DNA from 2 places in the Streptomyces sp. LZ34 genome. Region 1 is predicted to be linked to the other one. Evidence: riboswitches for the same ligand, from Rfam matches in the RefSeq annotation. Region 1 holds a riboswitch; the other holds the start of a gene.
What was found. A riboswitch is a leader RNA that binds a small molecule or an ion and turns the genes downstream of it on or off. The one in region 1 is predicted to bind thiamine pyrophosphate.
Positions count from the first base shown of each region.

Region 2: linked by a shared signal. The riboswitch ahead of ACWY4P_RS16000 (thiamine ABC transporter substrate-binding protein) and the one ahead of thiO (glycine oxidase ThiO) in region 1 are both predicted to bind thiamine pyrophosphate.

Region 1 covers NZ_CM132680.1:9,237,118-9,244,188, forward strand. Annotated here, with positions in the region: gene ACWY4P_RS39340 (thiazole synthase) at 1-471, opposite strand, end outside; gene thiS (sulfur carrier protein ThiS) at 605-805, opposite strand; gene thiO (glycine oxidase ThiO) at 814-2,037, opposite strand; TPP riboswitch at 2,034-2,148, opposite strand; gene ACWY4P_RS39355 (NAD(P)/FAD-dependent oxidoreductase) at 2,374-3,552, shown strand; gene ACWY4P_RS39360 (Rv2175c family DNA-binding protein) at 3,667-4,032, shown strand; gene thiE (thiamine phosphate synthase) at 4,254-4,910, shown strand; gene metF (methylenetetrahydrofolate reductase [NAD(P)H]) at 5,031-5,948, shown strand; gene ACWY4P_RS39375 (hypothetical protein) at 5,988-6,935, shown strand; gene ACWY4P_RS39380 (phytoene desaturase family protein) at 7,041-7,071, opposite strand, start outside.
Region 2 covers NZ_CM132680.1:4,131,678-4,138,748, forward strand. Annotated here, with positions in the region: gene ACWY4P_RS15980 (LOG family protein) at 1-651, shown strand, start outside; gene ACWY4P_RS15985 (hypothetical protein) at 608-1,183, opposite strand; gene ACWY4P_RS15990 (ABC transporter ATP-binding protein) at 1,272-2,303, opposite strand; gene ACWY4P_RS15995 (ABC transporter permease) at 2,303-3,916, opposite strand; gene ACWY4P_RS16000 (thiamine ABC transporter substrate-binding protein) at 4,021-5,103, opposite strand; TPP riboswitch at 5,098-5,202, opposite strand; gene rlmN (23S rRNA (adenine(2503)-C(2))-methyltransferase RlmN) at 5,265-6,371, opposite strand; gene ACWY4P_RS16010 (phosphatidate cytidylyltransferase) at 6,453-7,071, opposite strand, start outside.

The sequences.
Region 1 (7,071 bases):
CTCGACGATCAGCTGGAAGTTGTGCGGATTGCGGATGCCGAGACCCGAGCCGATGGGGGAGCCCAGCGGCATGATCGCGGCGCAGCCCACGTCCTCCAGCCGGCGGGCCAGGACCGGGTCGTCATTGGTGTACGGCAGGACGGTGAAGCCGTCGTCGACCAGTGTCTCGGCGGCGTCCAGCAGCTCGACCGGGTCGGGGAGCAGGGTGCGCTCGTCGGCCACCACCTCCAGCTTGACCCAGTCGGTGCCCAGCGCCTCCCTCGCCAGCCGGGCCGTCAGCACCGCCTCGCCGGCCGTGAAGCACCCGGCGGTGTTGGGCAGCACGCGGATGCCGTGCCGGTCGAGCACCGACAGGACCGAGCCCTGCACGGTGGGGTCCAGGCGGCGCATCGCGACGGTGGTGAGCTCCGTACCGGAGGCGAGCAGCGAGCGCTCCATGACCTCCAGGCTGGGCGCGCCGCCGGTGCCCATGATCAGGCGGGAGGAGAAGGCGGTCCCCGCGATGGTGAGCGGGTCCGGCGCCGGTTCGGGGCGGACAGTGGCGTACGCCGCGTCGTGGGTCGCGTCGTGGGTCGTGTCGTGCATGGTGTCGGCCATCTGGGGTTCAGCCTCCTTGGACCGCGGTGAGGACCTCGACCCGGTCCCCGTCGCCGAGCGGGGTGGCGGGCCACTGGCCGCGCGGGACGACCTGTTCGTTGACGGCCGCGGCGACCCCCGAGCGCGCCGGGGTCAGCTCCGCGACCAGCAGGTCGAGGGTGGTGCCGCCGGGGAGCCGGCGGGGCTCGCCGTTCACGGAGACGGTCATGGACACGCTCATGTGGGCTGCTCCTGCGGTGCGGGGGTGGCGGTGGGGCGGTCGGCCGGGAAGCGCCGCGGGGAGAACGGGCGGGCCTCGTCCGGGGGTTCGCCGTGCGTCAGCACCTCGGCCATCACGTCGCCCGTGACGGGGGTGAGGAGGATGCCGTTGCGGTAGTGGCCGGTGGCCACGAGCAGGCCGGGCAGCGCGCTCGGGCCGAGCAGCGGCGCGTTGTCGGGGGAGCCGGGGCGCAGCCCGGCGCAGGTCTCGACGAGCGGCAGCTCGGTGATGCCGGGCACCAGCTCATGCGCGTCGCGCAGCAGTTCGTAGACGCCGCCCGCGGTGACCGTGGTGTCCCAGCCGAGCTCTTCCGAGGTGGCGCCGACGACCAGCTCACCGTTCTCGCGCGGCACCAGATAGACATGCCCGCCGCGCACCTCGGCCCGCACGGTCCGGGACAGGAACGGCGCGTACGCGGGCGGCACGCGCAGCCGCAGCACCTGGCCCTTGACGGGGCGTACGGGGGGCAGCGCGTCCTCGGGGACGCCCACGAGCCGCCCGCTGAAGCTGCCCGCGGCCAGCACGGTCCGCTCGGCCGCCAGCCGTGTGCCGTCGGCGAGTTCGACGCCGGTCGCGCGGTCCGCCGCGAGCGTGAGCCGCTCCGCGCGGGCGCGGTGGAAGACCACGCCGGCCCGCTCGCACGCCGTCAGCAGCGCCGCCGCCAGCCGCCGCGGGTCGACCTGGTGGTCCCCGTCCACGCGCAGGCCGCCGCGCACGCCCGGCGCGAGCATCGGCTCCAGGCGCCGGCATTCGCGCCCCGTCAACCACTGCGACTCCAGCCCGAGCCGCCGCTGGAAGTCATGGAGTTCGCGCAGCTGGGCGCGGTCGTCGGGGTCGAAGGCCACGGCGAGCGTGCCGCAGGCGCGGTAGCCGACGTCCTGGCCGCTGGCCTCCTCCAGCTCGGCCACGAAGTCCGGATAGCGGCGCGCGGAGGCCAGGTTGAGGGCCAGCAGCGTCTGCTCGCCGTAGTGGAGCTCGGTGACGGCCGCGAGCATCCCCGCCGCCACCTGGGCCGCGCCGCCGCCCGGCGCCGGGTCGGCGACGGCGGTGCGCAAGCCCCGCTGGGCCGCCCGCCACGCCGTGACCAGGCCGATGACGCCGCCTCCGACGACCAGCGCGTCGTACGGCCCGTCCGGCTGCGTGCGTGACCGCGTACGTGAGGGTGTGCGCGATGCGTGCATGGGCGTGACGCCCCTCCCTTCGCCGGCATGACCCGGATCAGGTTCGTACGGTCGGAGGCCGCTTCAGCCTCCCTCTCAGCCCGCTGCGTCCGGGCTCCCGCGAGTGCTTCGTCCCGCCACCTTAGTACGAGGCCGGAACCGCCAGGAAGGGCGAGCCCCTCCGGGCGCCCCGCCCCGGCCGCTTCTGTGCTTCTGTGCTTCTGTGCTGGAGATCTCGTCCGCCGGTTGTCCGGTGGGCCCCGCGCGCCGCCCTACAGTGATCGTGTGAGCGATGAGACGACGAAGTCGGCGTCCCCGGGAGGCAGCGGGCAGCAGGTGGTGATCGTCGGCGCGGGAATGGCCGGGGTGCAGACCGCCGTCGCGCTGCGCGACCAGGGCTGGACCGGCGGCATTCTGCTGCTCGGCGCCGAGGCGCACCAGCCGTACGACCGGCCGCCGCTGTCCAAAGCCGTGCTGCTCGGCAAGGCCGAGGGCTCGGCCTTCGACGTGGACTTCGCCGCGCTCGGCGTCGAGCTGCGGCTCGGGGTGTCCGTCACCGGTCTGGACACCGGCGCGCGGCGGCTGGAGACCGCGTCGGGCCCGGTGCCGTACGACGTCCTGGTGATCGCCACCGGCGCCGAGCCGATCACCCTGCCCGGTGGCGAGGGCGCGCCCGGTGTGCATCTGCTGCGCACGCTCGACGACGCGGAGCGGTTGCGCCCGGTGCTCGCCGGGCAGCGCGAGATCGTGGTGGTCGGGGCGGGCTGGATCGGCGCGGAGTTCGCCACGGCGGCGCGCGAGGCGGGCTGTGCCGTGACCGTCGTGGAGGCCGCGGACCGTCCGCTGGCGGGCGCCCTCCCGGCCGAGGTCGCGGCCCCCATGGCGGGCTGGTACGCCGACTACGGCGTCGAGCTGGTCACCGGCGCGCAGGTGGCCGCCGTGGACGAGCAGGGGGTGCTGCTCGAAGACGGCACCCGGCTGCACGCGGACGCGGTGGTCGTCGGCATCGGGGCGCGGCCCGCCACAGGCTGGCTGGCGGGCTCGGGCGTCGAGCTGGCCCCGGACCGGTCCGTGGCCGCCGACGAACAGCTGCGCACCTCGGCGCCCGACGTCTACGCCGTCGGCGACTGTGCGTCGTTCCCCTCCGGCCGCTACGGCGAGCGGCTGCTGGTGCACCACTGGGACAACGCCCTCCAGGGGCCGCGCACCGTCGCCGCCAATGTGGTCGGCAGCCGGACCGCGCACTTCACCGGTTCGGTCTACGACCCGGTGCCGTATTTCTGGTCCGAGCAGTTCGGCCGCTTCGTGCAGTACGTGGGCCACCACGCCGCCGCCGACGAACTCGTCTGGCGCGGCGACCCGCAGGGCGCGGCCTGGTCGGTGTGCTGGCTGCGCGAGGGGGCGCTGGTCGCCCTGCTGGCCGTCGGCCGTCCGCGCGATCTGGCCCAGGGCCGCAAGCTGATCGAACAGGGCTCCCGGCTGGACCGCGTCCACGCCGCGGACCCGTCGGTGCCGCTCAAGTCGGCGGTCCTGTGACCCCCGGCGCGCCCCGGCGGTGACCTCGGCCGAGGGCCGGCGGACGGCGGCGTACCGGCGCCGGTGCCCGGCGCCCGACTACCCACTGTCAGTCCCAGATGGCAGGCTTGTCCCGTGACCGAGATTGACGCAAAGATCGATGCTCTCGTCCCCGCCTGGCTCACCCTCCCCGACGTCGCCGAACGGCTCGGTGTCGAGGTGACGCGCGTGCGGCAGCTGGTCAAGGAGGGTCAGCTGATCGCGGTGCGCCGTGGCGAGAACCACGTGCTCCAGGTGCCCACCGAGTTCATCGGTGACGGAAAGGTCGTCAAGGGCCTGGTGGGCACTCTGACGCTGCTGAAGGACGACGGCTTCAGCGACGAAGAAATGCTGGAGTGGCTCTTCACCCCGGACCCGAGCCTGCCCGGCACCCCGGCCCAGGCCCTGCACGAGAATCGCGGCACCGAGGTCAAGCGCCGCGCCCAGGCGCTCGCCGTCTGAGCCACGGCTGACCCACCGCCGCGCCCTCCGTACCGTCTGACCCGTACCGTCTGACCCATACCCGTCTGACCCATACCCGTCTCATCCGTACCGCTCATCCGTACTGCCTGATTCATCACCCGCGGCGTACGGGCCGGCCGCTCCGGTCCGTACGCCGCCGACACACCGCCACCGCCACAACGCGGCAGACACGCCGCCGACCCAGGGGGAAAGCCGTCCCGATGGCCGCCACCACCGCCCGCGAGCAGCTCGCCGACGCCCGGCTCTATCTGTGCACCGACGCGCGCCGGCGCCAGGGCGATCTGCCGGAGTTCCTGGACGCCGTCCTGGGATCGGGGGTGGACATCGTCCAGCTGCGCGACAAGGGCATGGAGGCCCGCGAGGAGCTCGACCACCTCGCGGTGTTCGCCGACGCCTGCCGCCGCCACGGCAAGCTGCTGGCGGTCAACGACCGGGCGGACGTCGCCCACGCCGTCGGCGCCGACGTGCTGCACCTGGGCCAGGGCGACCTGCCGGTCCCGGCGGCGCGCGCGATCCTCGGCGCGGACGTGCTGATCGGGCGGTCCACCCACGCGCCGGCCGAGGCAGAGGCCGCGGCCGCCGAGCCGGGCGTCGACTACTTCTGCACCGGGCCCTGCTGGCCCACCCCCACCAAGCCGGGGCGGCCCGCCCCGGGCCTGTCGCTGGTGCGCCACACCGCCGCCCTGAAGCCCGCCCGGCCCTGGTTCGCCATCGGCGGAATCGACGCGTCGAACCTGGACGAGGTGGTGGAGGCGGGCGCACGGCGGGTCGTGGTGGTGCGGGCGATCACCGAGGCCGAGGACCCCGGGGCGGCCGCCGCCGAGCTGGCCAAGCGGGTGCGCGCCCACGCCCTGTGAGGGGCGCGTCGCCCCGCTCGTCGTCGGCAAAGTGTCCGCAGTGCGGACCAAAGCCCGGCGAAAGGGGCATAACACCTCCGTCCGCTGGGCGTGCGCCGAACCGCTGGCTAACCTTCCCGTATGGCCCTTGGTACAGCTTCCACCAGGACAGATCGCGCACGAACGGTGCGTGATCTGCTCGCATCAGGCGAGCAGTCGTACTCCTTCGAATTCTTCGCGCCGAAGACGGAGAAGGGCGAACAGACTCTGTGGAACGCCATCCGTCGGCTCGAAGCCGTCTCACCGACCTTCGTCTCCGTGACCTACGGCGCGGGCGGCTCCTCCCGTGAGGGGACCGTGCGCGTCACCGAGCGCATCGCGACCGACACCACACTCACCCCGGTCGCCCACCTCACCGCCGTCAACCACTCCCGCGCCGAACTCCGCAACATCATCGGGCAGTACGCGGGCGCCGGGATCCGCAACATGCTCGCGCTGCGCGGCGACCCGCCCGGCGACCCGATGGGCGAGTGGGTCCGCCACCCCGACGGCGTCACCTACGCCGCCGAACTGGTCGAACTCATCAAGGAGTCGGGGGACTTCTGCGTCGGCGTCGCGGCCTTCCCCGAGATGCATCCGCGCTCGTCGGACTGGGACACCGAAATCGGCCACTTCGTGGACAAGTGCCGCGCGGGCGCGGACTTCGCGATCACCCAGATGTTCTTCTACCCCGAGGACTATCTGCGGCTGCGCGACCGGGTCGCCGCCACGGGCTGTACGACGCCGATCATCCCTGAGATCATGCCCGTCACAAACGTGAAGCAGATCGAACGGTTCGCGCAGCTGAGCAACGCCGCCTTCCCGCCGGACCTCGCGGAGCGGATCCTGGCGGTCAAGGACGACGCGGCGGCTGTACGCTCGATCGGGATCGACTACGCCACGCAGTTGTGCGCGCGGTTGATGGCTGAGGAGATCCCCGGGCTTCACTTCATTACGCTGAACCACTCCCCGGCGACACTGGAGATCTACGAGAATCTGGGACTGCATCAGCGGTCCTGAGGACGGCAGCCGAGGGGCGGCCGCACGAGAGGGGCGGGCATGGGCTGGACGGTCCTCTACATCGCGTTCGGTGTCGTCGCGCTGTGGCTGCTGGGAGAGGTACTGCTGCAGTACAAGGCGCGGCTGCGCTGGCGGCTCCTCGCCTTCACCGGTTTCCTCGGCGTGGTGGCCGGGGTGGTCATCCCGTCCGTGCCGGTGATCGGCGCGGGGGCGATCGCCTTCGCGGTCGGCCAGACGTACGTCACGCTGTCCTTCCGGCGCGGCTTTGTCGCCGGGTGGGCGCTGCACGGGCTGCCGGGCCTCAGCCGCGGGGAGCGCGAGAGCGCCCCGCCCGCGGTGGACGCCGAGCCGACGCTGGAGGTCTCCGACCTGGAGGCGGTCCCGATGGCCGCACCGGAGCCGCCCGCGTACCAGCCGCAGCCGCTGCCCGACGACACGGGCGAGTACGGCGTCTACGGCGACTTCGCCACGCAGGCCGCACAGGGCGCCGGGGCCGGTGGCTACGGCGGCTATGAGAGCTACGGCGGCTACGGCACCCCGGACGGCCAGGCCGTCTACGCGGACGCCGCCCAGGGCCACAGCAACGGCCAGGACATCTACGCGGACGCCGGGCAGTACGGCTACGGCGCCGGGGCCTACGCGGGCTACACCGACCCGTACGGCGGCTCCCAGCAGCAGGGGTACGAGCAGCAGGGCGATCAGCAGTACGCCGACCAGCACCAGCAGTACGCCGGGCAGTACGCCGCCTACGGTCAGGACCAGTACGGCAGCGGCGGCCTCGGCGACCACTACGCCGCGGAGCCCTCCTACGGCGGGCAGCAGCAGTACGCCCCCGACGCCGGGATGCAGCCCGGCGGGGGGTGGGTCCCTCAGCAGCGCGACGGTGACACGGGGCTCCCGCAGGACCAGCCGCAGGACCAGCCGCCGTACCCCTACCAGCAGCAGGACTACAACAACGGCGGCTACGACGAGCGGTACCGCTACTGACAGTTCTTCGACCAGCTCTTCGACGGGGCGGCGTGGGGAGATCCCCGCGCCGCCCCGCCGCGTCAGCCGCCGCCCCGCCGGGTCACCGCCGCATCACCACCGTGGTCACTGCGAGCCGCGCCAGTCCGCGCCGTCG
Region 2 (7,071 bases), 5.1 Mb from region 1:
GAGCGCGGCTCCGAGGGCTACGCGGGCGCGGCCCGGCTCGGGCGGGCGCTGGCGCGGTCCGGGCTCACGGTGGCCACGGGCGGCGGGCCGGGCGCGATGGAGGCGGCCAACCTGGGCGCGTACGCGGCCCCGTTCGCCGACGAGATGCTCGACGAGTCCCTCGAACTGCTCGCCAAGGCCCCCTCCTTCCGGCCGTCCGTCGGCGAGTGGGCCGAGGCGGCCTTCGCGGTGCGCGAGCGGTGGCCGGACGGCGGCGCGTCGGTCGGCATCCCCACCTGGTTCTACGGGCACGAACCGCCCAGCGCGTTCGCCTCGCACATCGCGAAGTACTTCGCCAACGCCACGCGCGAGGACGGCCTGCTGGCGCGGTCGAACGCGGGGGTGGTGTTCCTGCCGGGCGCCGCCGGGACCGTGCAGGAGATCTTCGACAACGCGACGCCGAACTACTACGAGTCGCGCGGCGAGCCGACGCCGATGGTGCTCGTGGACCGCGACCACTGGACGCGCCGCCTGCCGACCTGGCCGCTGCTGGAGGCGCTTGCCGAGGGCAGGCCCATGAAGGCCCGTATCGCGCTCGTGGACTCGGTGGACGAGGCTCCGGGCGCGCTCATGTCCCTGGCGGGGTTCCGGGCGGGGCCCCCGGCAGGCTGAGCGGCCGGGCCGGCGTCCGGTACGAGGCGTCCCAGCCCCACGGCGCGATCAGCCGGCGGCCATGGCGCGGGTGGCACGGCCGTCGACGACACGTCCGGTCGCGCCGTCCCGGACGGCGTACGGCGGCGGCCTCCAGGAAGACGATGCTCAGGGCCTCGACCTCCAGGCCGCCTTTACGGGTGCGGCACGGCATCGCGAAGTAGGGCGGCCGCGCGCGAAGACCACGGCGTCCCTGACACGCTGACGCGGCCCGCCACCGCGGTACGAAGAATCGCGCCATGAGCACCTTCCACGGGCGGCGGCCGCGCGCCCGGGCCGACTCCCCCGCCCACCCCTGGGCCACCGGAGCGGTGCCGACCGGCTGTGCGGCCGCGGCGCCGATGCCTGTCCCGCGGCACTCGTGGATGATCTGCGGCGGCCGCTGGGCGTGTTGCGGACTCCTCCCGGCGACTCCGGCGCGCCGCCCGGCGAGTGGGCGCCCATGTCCCCGCAGCCGACCCTGGACCACCTCGACGGACTGCTCGAGCAGCACCGGGCGGTGGGTGGGGCGCCGACGAACCCCATGGCGACAAGCCCCATGGCCACGACCCCTGTGCGGCGCGGTGACGCCCCCCGCGCGGTTACGAGCCCGCGCCCAGCACCACCACGTCGCCCGCGTCGAACGCGACGCCGACCCGCTCCCCCTCCTTCGGCGCGTCCCGCAGCGCGCACGCCGCCTCCAGGCGCGGCGCTCCCTGGGGCTGCAGGACGAGGGCCACGCGGTCGCCGCGGAAGGTGCGCGCCGTCACCGTGCAGGGCAGGCCCTGTTCGGGAGAGGTGAGCCGCACCCCGGCCGGGCGGACCAGCAGCCGGCACGGCCCCGGCGGGGTGGTGTCGGGCACGGGCAGCTCGCCCCAGCGGGTGTCGGCGCTCCCGCCGCGCACGGTGGCGTCAACCACGTTGTCGAAGCCGAGGAAGCGCGCGACGAACTCGGTGGCGGGCCGCTGCCACACCTCCAGCGGGGTGCCGGTCTGTGCGATGCGCCCGCCGTCCATCACCACCACCCGGTCCGCGAGCGCGAAGGCCTCCCCCTGGTCGTGGGTGACCGCGAGGACCGTGGTGCCCAGCTCGCCGAAGAGCTGGCGCAGTTCGACCACCAGCCGCTCCCGCAGCCCGCGGTCGAGCTGGCCCAGCGGCTCGTCCAGCATCAGCAGCTTGGGCCGTGGGGCCAGGGCGCGGGCCAGCGCGACCCGCTGCTGCTCGCCGCCGGACAGCGAGGCGACCGCGCGCCGCTGCGCGCCGGGCAGGCCGACCAGCTCCAGCAGCTCGGCGACCCGGCGCTCCGCCTCGGCGCGCGCCACCTTGCGCATCCGCAGCCCGAAGGCGACGTTCCCGCCCACGTCCCGCTGCGGGAAGAGCTGGTGGTCCTGGAACATCAGGCCCACGCCGCGCCGGTGGGTGGGCACCCCCGCCTGGTCCCGCCCGGCCAGCCACACGCGGCCGGTGTGGGCCCGCTCCAGGCCCGCCACCACGCGCAGCAGCGTCGACTTGCCGCCGCCGCTCGGCCCCAGCACCGACACCGTCTCGTGCTCGGCGACCTCGAGGTCCACGGTGTCCAGGGCCGCGCGCTCGCCGTAGCGGACGGTGACCTCGTCCAGTCGCAGCAGCGTCATCAGAACTCCCCCGAACGGTCGGTGCGGATGCGCTCCAGTACCAGCAGGGAGCCCGCGCACACCAGCATCAGAATCGTGCTCAGGGCCATGGCCTGGCCGTAGTTGAGCTGCCCGGCCCGGCCGAGGAAGCGGGCGACGGCCACCGGGAGGGTCGGGTGATCGGGCCGGGCGATGAAGACCGTCGCCCCGAACTCGCCGAGCGAGACGGCGAAGGCGAAGCCCGCCGCGACCCCGAGGGCCCGTGCGACCAGCGGCAGGTCCACCTCCCGCCAGGCCCGCAGCGGGGACGCGCCGAGCACGGCCGCCGCCTCCCGCAGCCGGTGGTCCACCGCGCGCAGCACGGGCAGCATGGTCCGTACGACGAAGGGCACGCCCACCAGGGCCTGCGCGAGCGGTACGAGGATCCATGAGGCGCGCAGGTCCAGCGGCGGCTCGTCCAGGGCGATGAGAAAACCGAAGCCGACGGTGACGGCGGAGGTGCCCAGCGGCAGCATCAGCAGCGCGTCGAACCCCCGCACCAGTCTGCCCGCTTTTCTGGTCAGCGCCGCGGCCGCCAGGCCGCCCACGACGACCGCGAAGGCGGTCGCCACGGCGGCGTAGCGCAGGGAGTTCCAGAGGGCGTCCATAGGGGCGACGAAAAACGTGCCGCCGCTGTCCGCCGCCGACTGCAAGGCGCGGTAGTAGCCGAGTCCGTAGCCGCCGGGGGCGTCCAGGGACCGCTCGACCAGGACTCCGAGCGGCAGCAGGATCAGCAGCGCCACCACGGCGAGCACGCCCCACAGCAGCGCCCACTGGGCCGCGCCCCGGGGGCGGCGCGCGGTCTGTTCGGGGGCGACCAGCTTCAGGGCGCCCTCGCGGCGCCGTACGGTCCACGCGTGCAGGGCCAGGACCGCGGCCACCGCCGCGAACTGGACCAGGGTCAGCACGGCGGCGGTCGGCAGGTCGAGGAGCTGGGCGGTCTCCCGGTAGATCGCGACCTCCAGGGTGGCGTACCGGGGGCCGCCGAGGATCTGGACGACGCCGAAGGAGGTGAAGGTGAACAGGAAGACCATCAGGGCGGCGGCGGCCACGGCGGGCGCCAGCGCCGGCAGCGTCACCCGCCGCCACGCGGCCAGGCGGCTCGCGCCGAGCACTCGCGCGGCCTCCTCCTGCCGCGGGTCGAGCTGGGCCCACAGCCCGCCGACGGTCCGTACCACCACCGCGTAGTTGAAGAAGACATGCGCGAGGAGGATCGCCCAGACGGTGGTGTCGAGCCGCACCCCCCACAGGCTGTCCAGCAGCCCGCCGCGGCCGAGCAGGGCCAGGAACGCCGAGCCCGCGACGACGGTCGGCAGGACGAAGGGGACGGTCACCACGGCGCGCAGCAGCCGCTTGCCGGGGAAGGCGAAGCGGGCGAAGACATACGCGCCGGGCAGCGCGACCGCCAGGGTCAGGGCGGTGGAGGCGACCGCCTGCCAGCCGGTGAACCACAGGATGTCCAGGACCGCCGGGTCGGTGAGCACCTCGCCGATGCGGCCCAGCCGCCACTGGCCGCGGTCGCGCAGTCCGCGGGCGACGATGGCGGCCACCGGGTAGACGAAGAACAGCGCGAAGAAGGCGGCGGGCACGGCCATCAGGGCCAGCCGCAGCGCCGCCCCGCGACGCGGATGCGCGCGCCGCCGCCCGGGGCGCTCCTCGGCCGGCCCGCCCGCCGTCTTCGCGGAGGGCTCGCGGCGCTTTACAGGACGAGCGAGGACCATGCCTTGACCCACTGGTCACGGTTCTTGGCGATCTTCCGGGGGTCCAGGGTGGCCGAGTCGGCGACCTTCACGCCGTACTTCGTGAACAGCTCGGGCAGCTTCGCATCCGCGCGGGCCGGGTTGACGTACATGTTGAGCGGCACGTCCTCCTGGAACCGCTTCGTCAGCAGAAAGTCCAGCAGCGCCTTGCCGCCCTTGGTGTTCGACGCGCCCTTCAGGAGTCCGGCGAATTCCACCTGCCGGAAACAGGTTCCCGTCGCGACCCCTGTAGGGGCCTGCGCGGGCCGCGGCTTGGCATCGACGACCTCGGCGGGCGGGCTGGAGGCGTACGAGACGACCAGCGGCCGGTCGCCCTTGGCGCCGCCCGCCGAGCCGGAGAAGCGGTCGTAGTACGCCTGCTCCCAGCCGTCGACGACCTCGACGCCGTTGGCCCTGAGCTTCTTCCAGTAGCCCTGCCAGCCGTCGTCGCCGTACCGGGCGGCCGTGCCCAGGAGGAACGCCAGGCCGGGAGAGGAGGTGGCCGCGTTCTCGGTGACCAGAAGGTTCTTGTAGGCGGGCTTGGTCAGGTCGTCGAAGGTCTTCGGCGGGGCCAGCTTCTTGTCGGCGAAGTACTCGCGGTCGTAGTTGACGCAGATGTCGCCGAAGTCGACCGGGGTCACGCGGTGCTCGGCCGCGTCGAGCTGGAGGGCCGCCGGGACCTTGTCCAGGCCCTTGGCCCGGTAGGGGGTGAACAGGTCGTTGTCGAGCGCGCGGGAGAGCAGGGTGTTGTCGACGCCGAAGAAGACGTCGCCCTGGGGGTGCGACTTGGAGAGTATCGCCTGGTTGACGGCCGCCCCGGCGTCGCCGCCGGCCACCACCTGCACCTTGTAACCGGTCTGCCGGGTGAACTCGTTCAGCACGGCCTTCGACGCGGCGAACGAGTCGTGCGAGACCAGCTTCACGGTCTTGGAGCCGGAGCCGCCGGAGGAGCCGGAGGAGTCCTCGCCGCAGGCGACGAGCGTGGTGAGGCCGAGCGAGCCGAAGAGGGCGGCGACGACGGCATGCCGAAGACGGCTGTTCATATGAGGCTGACTCCCTACGCCGGTATGACCCGGATCAGGTCCGAGGGTCTGCGGCCGGGCCGCACTCTCAGCGCTGTTCGCGCTCCCCTGTCGGAATGTTCACTTGTACGAGATGTTCATGTGTGTACGAGGTGGTGCCAGGGCACCGTATCAGCCGGCCCTCAGCGCTCGGCCGCCGCCAGCTGCCCGCACGCCCCGTCGATCTCCTGCCCCCGGGTGTCCCGGACGGTCACGGGCACGCCGTGTGCCTCCAGGGCGGCCACGAACGCCTTCTCGTCCTCGGGCCTGGACGCGGTCCACTTGGAGCCGGGCGTCGGGTTGAGCGGGATCAGGTTGACGTGCACCCGGCGGCCCTTCAGCAGCCGGCCCAGCAGGTCGGCCCGCCACGCCTGGTCGTTGATGTCCCTGATCAGGGCGTACTCGATGGAGACGCGACGGCCCGACTTCTCCGCGTACTCCCACGCCGCGTCCAGAACCTCGCGGACCTTCCAGCGGGTGTTGACCGGGACGAGCGTGTCGCGCAGCTCGTCGTCGGGCGCGTGCAGCGACACCGCGAGACGGCACTTGAAGCCCTCGTCGGCGAAGCGCAGCATCGCCGGGACCAGCCCGACGGTCGAGACGGTGATGCCGCGCTGGGACAGGCCGAGGCCGTCCGGCTCCGGGTCCGTCAGCCTGCGGATGGCGCCGACGACCCGGTTGTAGTTGGCGAGCGGCTCGCCCATGCCCATGAAGACGATGTTGGACAGCCGCGCCGGACCGCCCGGGATCTCTCCATCCCGCAGCGCCCGCATCCCGTCGACGATCTGGTGCACGATCTCGGCGGTGGACAGATTGCGGTCCAGGCCCGCCTGGCCGGTGGCGCAGAACGGGCAGTTCATGCCGCAGCCCGCCTGGGAGCTAATGCACATGGTGACCCGGTCCGGGTAGCGCATCAGCACGGACTCCACGAGCGTGCCGTCGAAGAGCCGCCACAGGGTCTTACGGGTGGTGTCGTCGTCACAGCTGATGTGGCGCACCACGCTCATCAGGTCCGGCAGCAGCCCGGCCGCCAGCTTCTCGCGCGCGGCGGCCGGGATGTCGGTCCACTGAGCCGGGTCGTGGCTGTAGCGGGCGAAGTAGTGGCGCGATACCTGGCCGGCGCGGAAGGGCTTCTCGCCGAGGGCGGCGACGGCCTCGCGGCGCTCGGCGGGCGAGAGGTCGGCGAGATGCCGCGGGGGCTTCTTGGCTCCGCGCGGCGCGACGAATGTGAGTTCTCCGGGCTTGGGCATGGTTCAACCAGTGTCGCAGACGTGCGTACGGCCTCGTGCCACGCGTGGCACGAGGCCGTACGGCCGGGGCGACGGGGCCGGTCAGCCACCGCCCACGAAGATCACCATCAGCAGCCAGACCACGGGCGCGGTGGGCAGCAGGGAGTCCAGCCGGTCCATGATCCCGCCGTGGCCGGGCAGCAGCTTGCCCATGTCCTTGATGCCCAGGTCGCGCTTGATCATGGACTCGCCGAGGTCACCGAGGGTCGCGCTGACCGCGACGGCGAGCCCGAGCAGCAGCCCCTGCCACCACGCGCCGCCCTTGATCAGATACTGCATGCACAGCGCGCCCGCGACCATCGCGAAGACAATCGCGCCCAGCAGCCCCTCCCTGGTCTTGCCGGGGCTGATGCGCGGCGCGAGCCTGTGGCGGCCGAAGCGCCAGCCGACCGCGTACGCGCCGGTGTCGCTGACCACGGTCAGCAGCAGAAAGACGAGCACCCGCCGCGGCCCGTCGTCGGCCGCGAGCATGAGCGCGACGAAGCTGGCCAGGAACGGCACGTAGAAGGCCGCGAAGACGCCGGCCGTGACATCCCTGAGGTAGTCCTCGGGCGGCTCGGTCATCCGCCAGACGAGCACCGCCAGGGCGGTCAGCGACACCGCCACCCACGCGCCCTCCGCACCGCGCACGTAACCGGCGACCACCATGGCGACGCCGCCC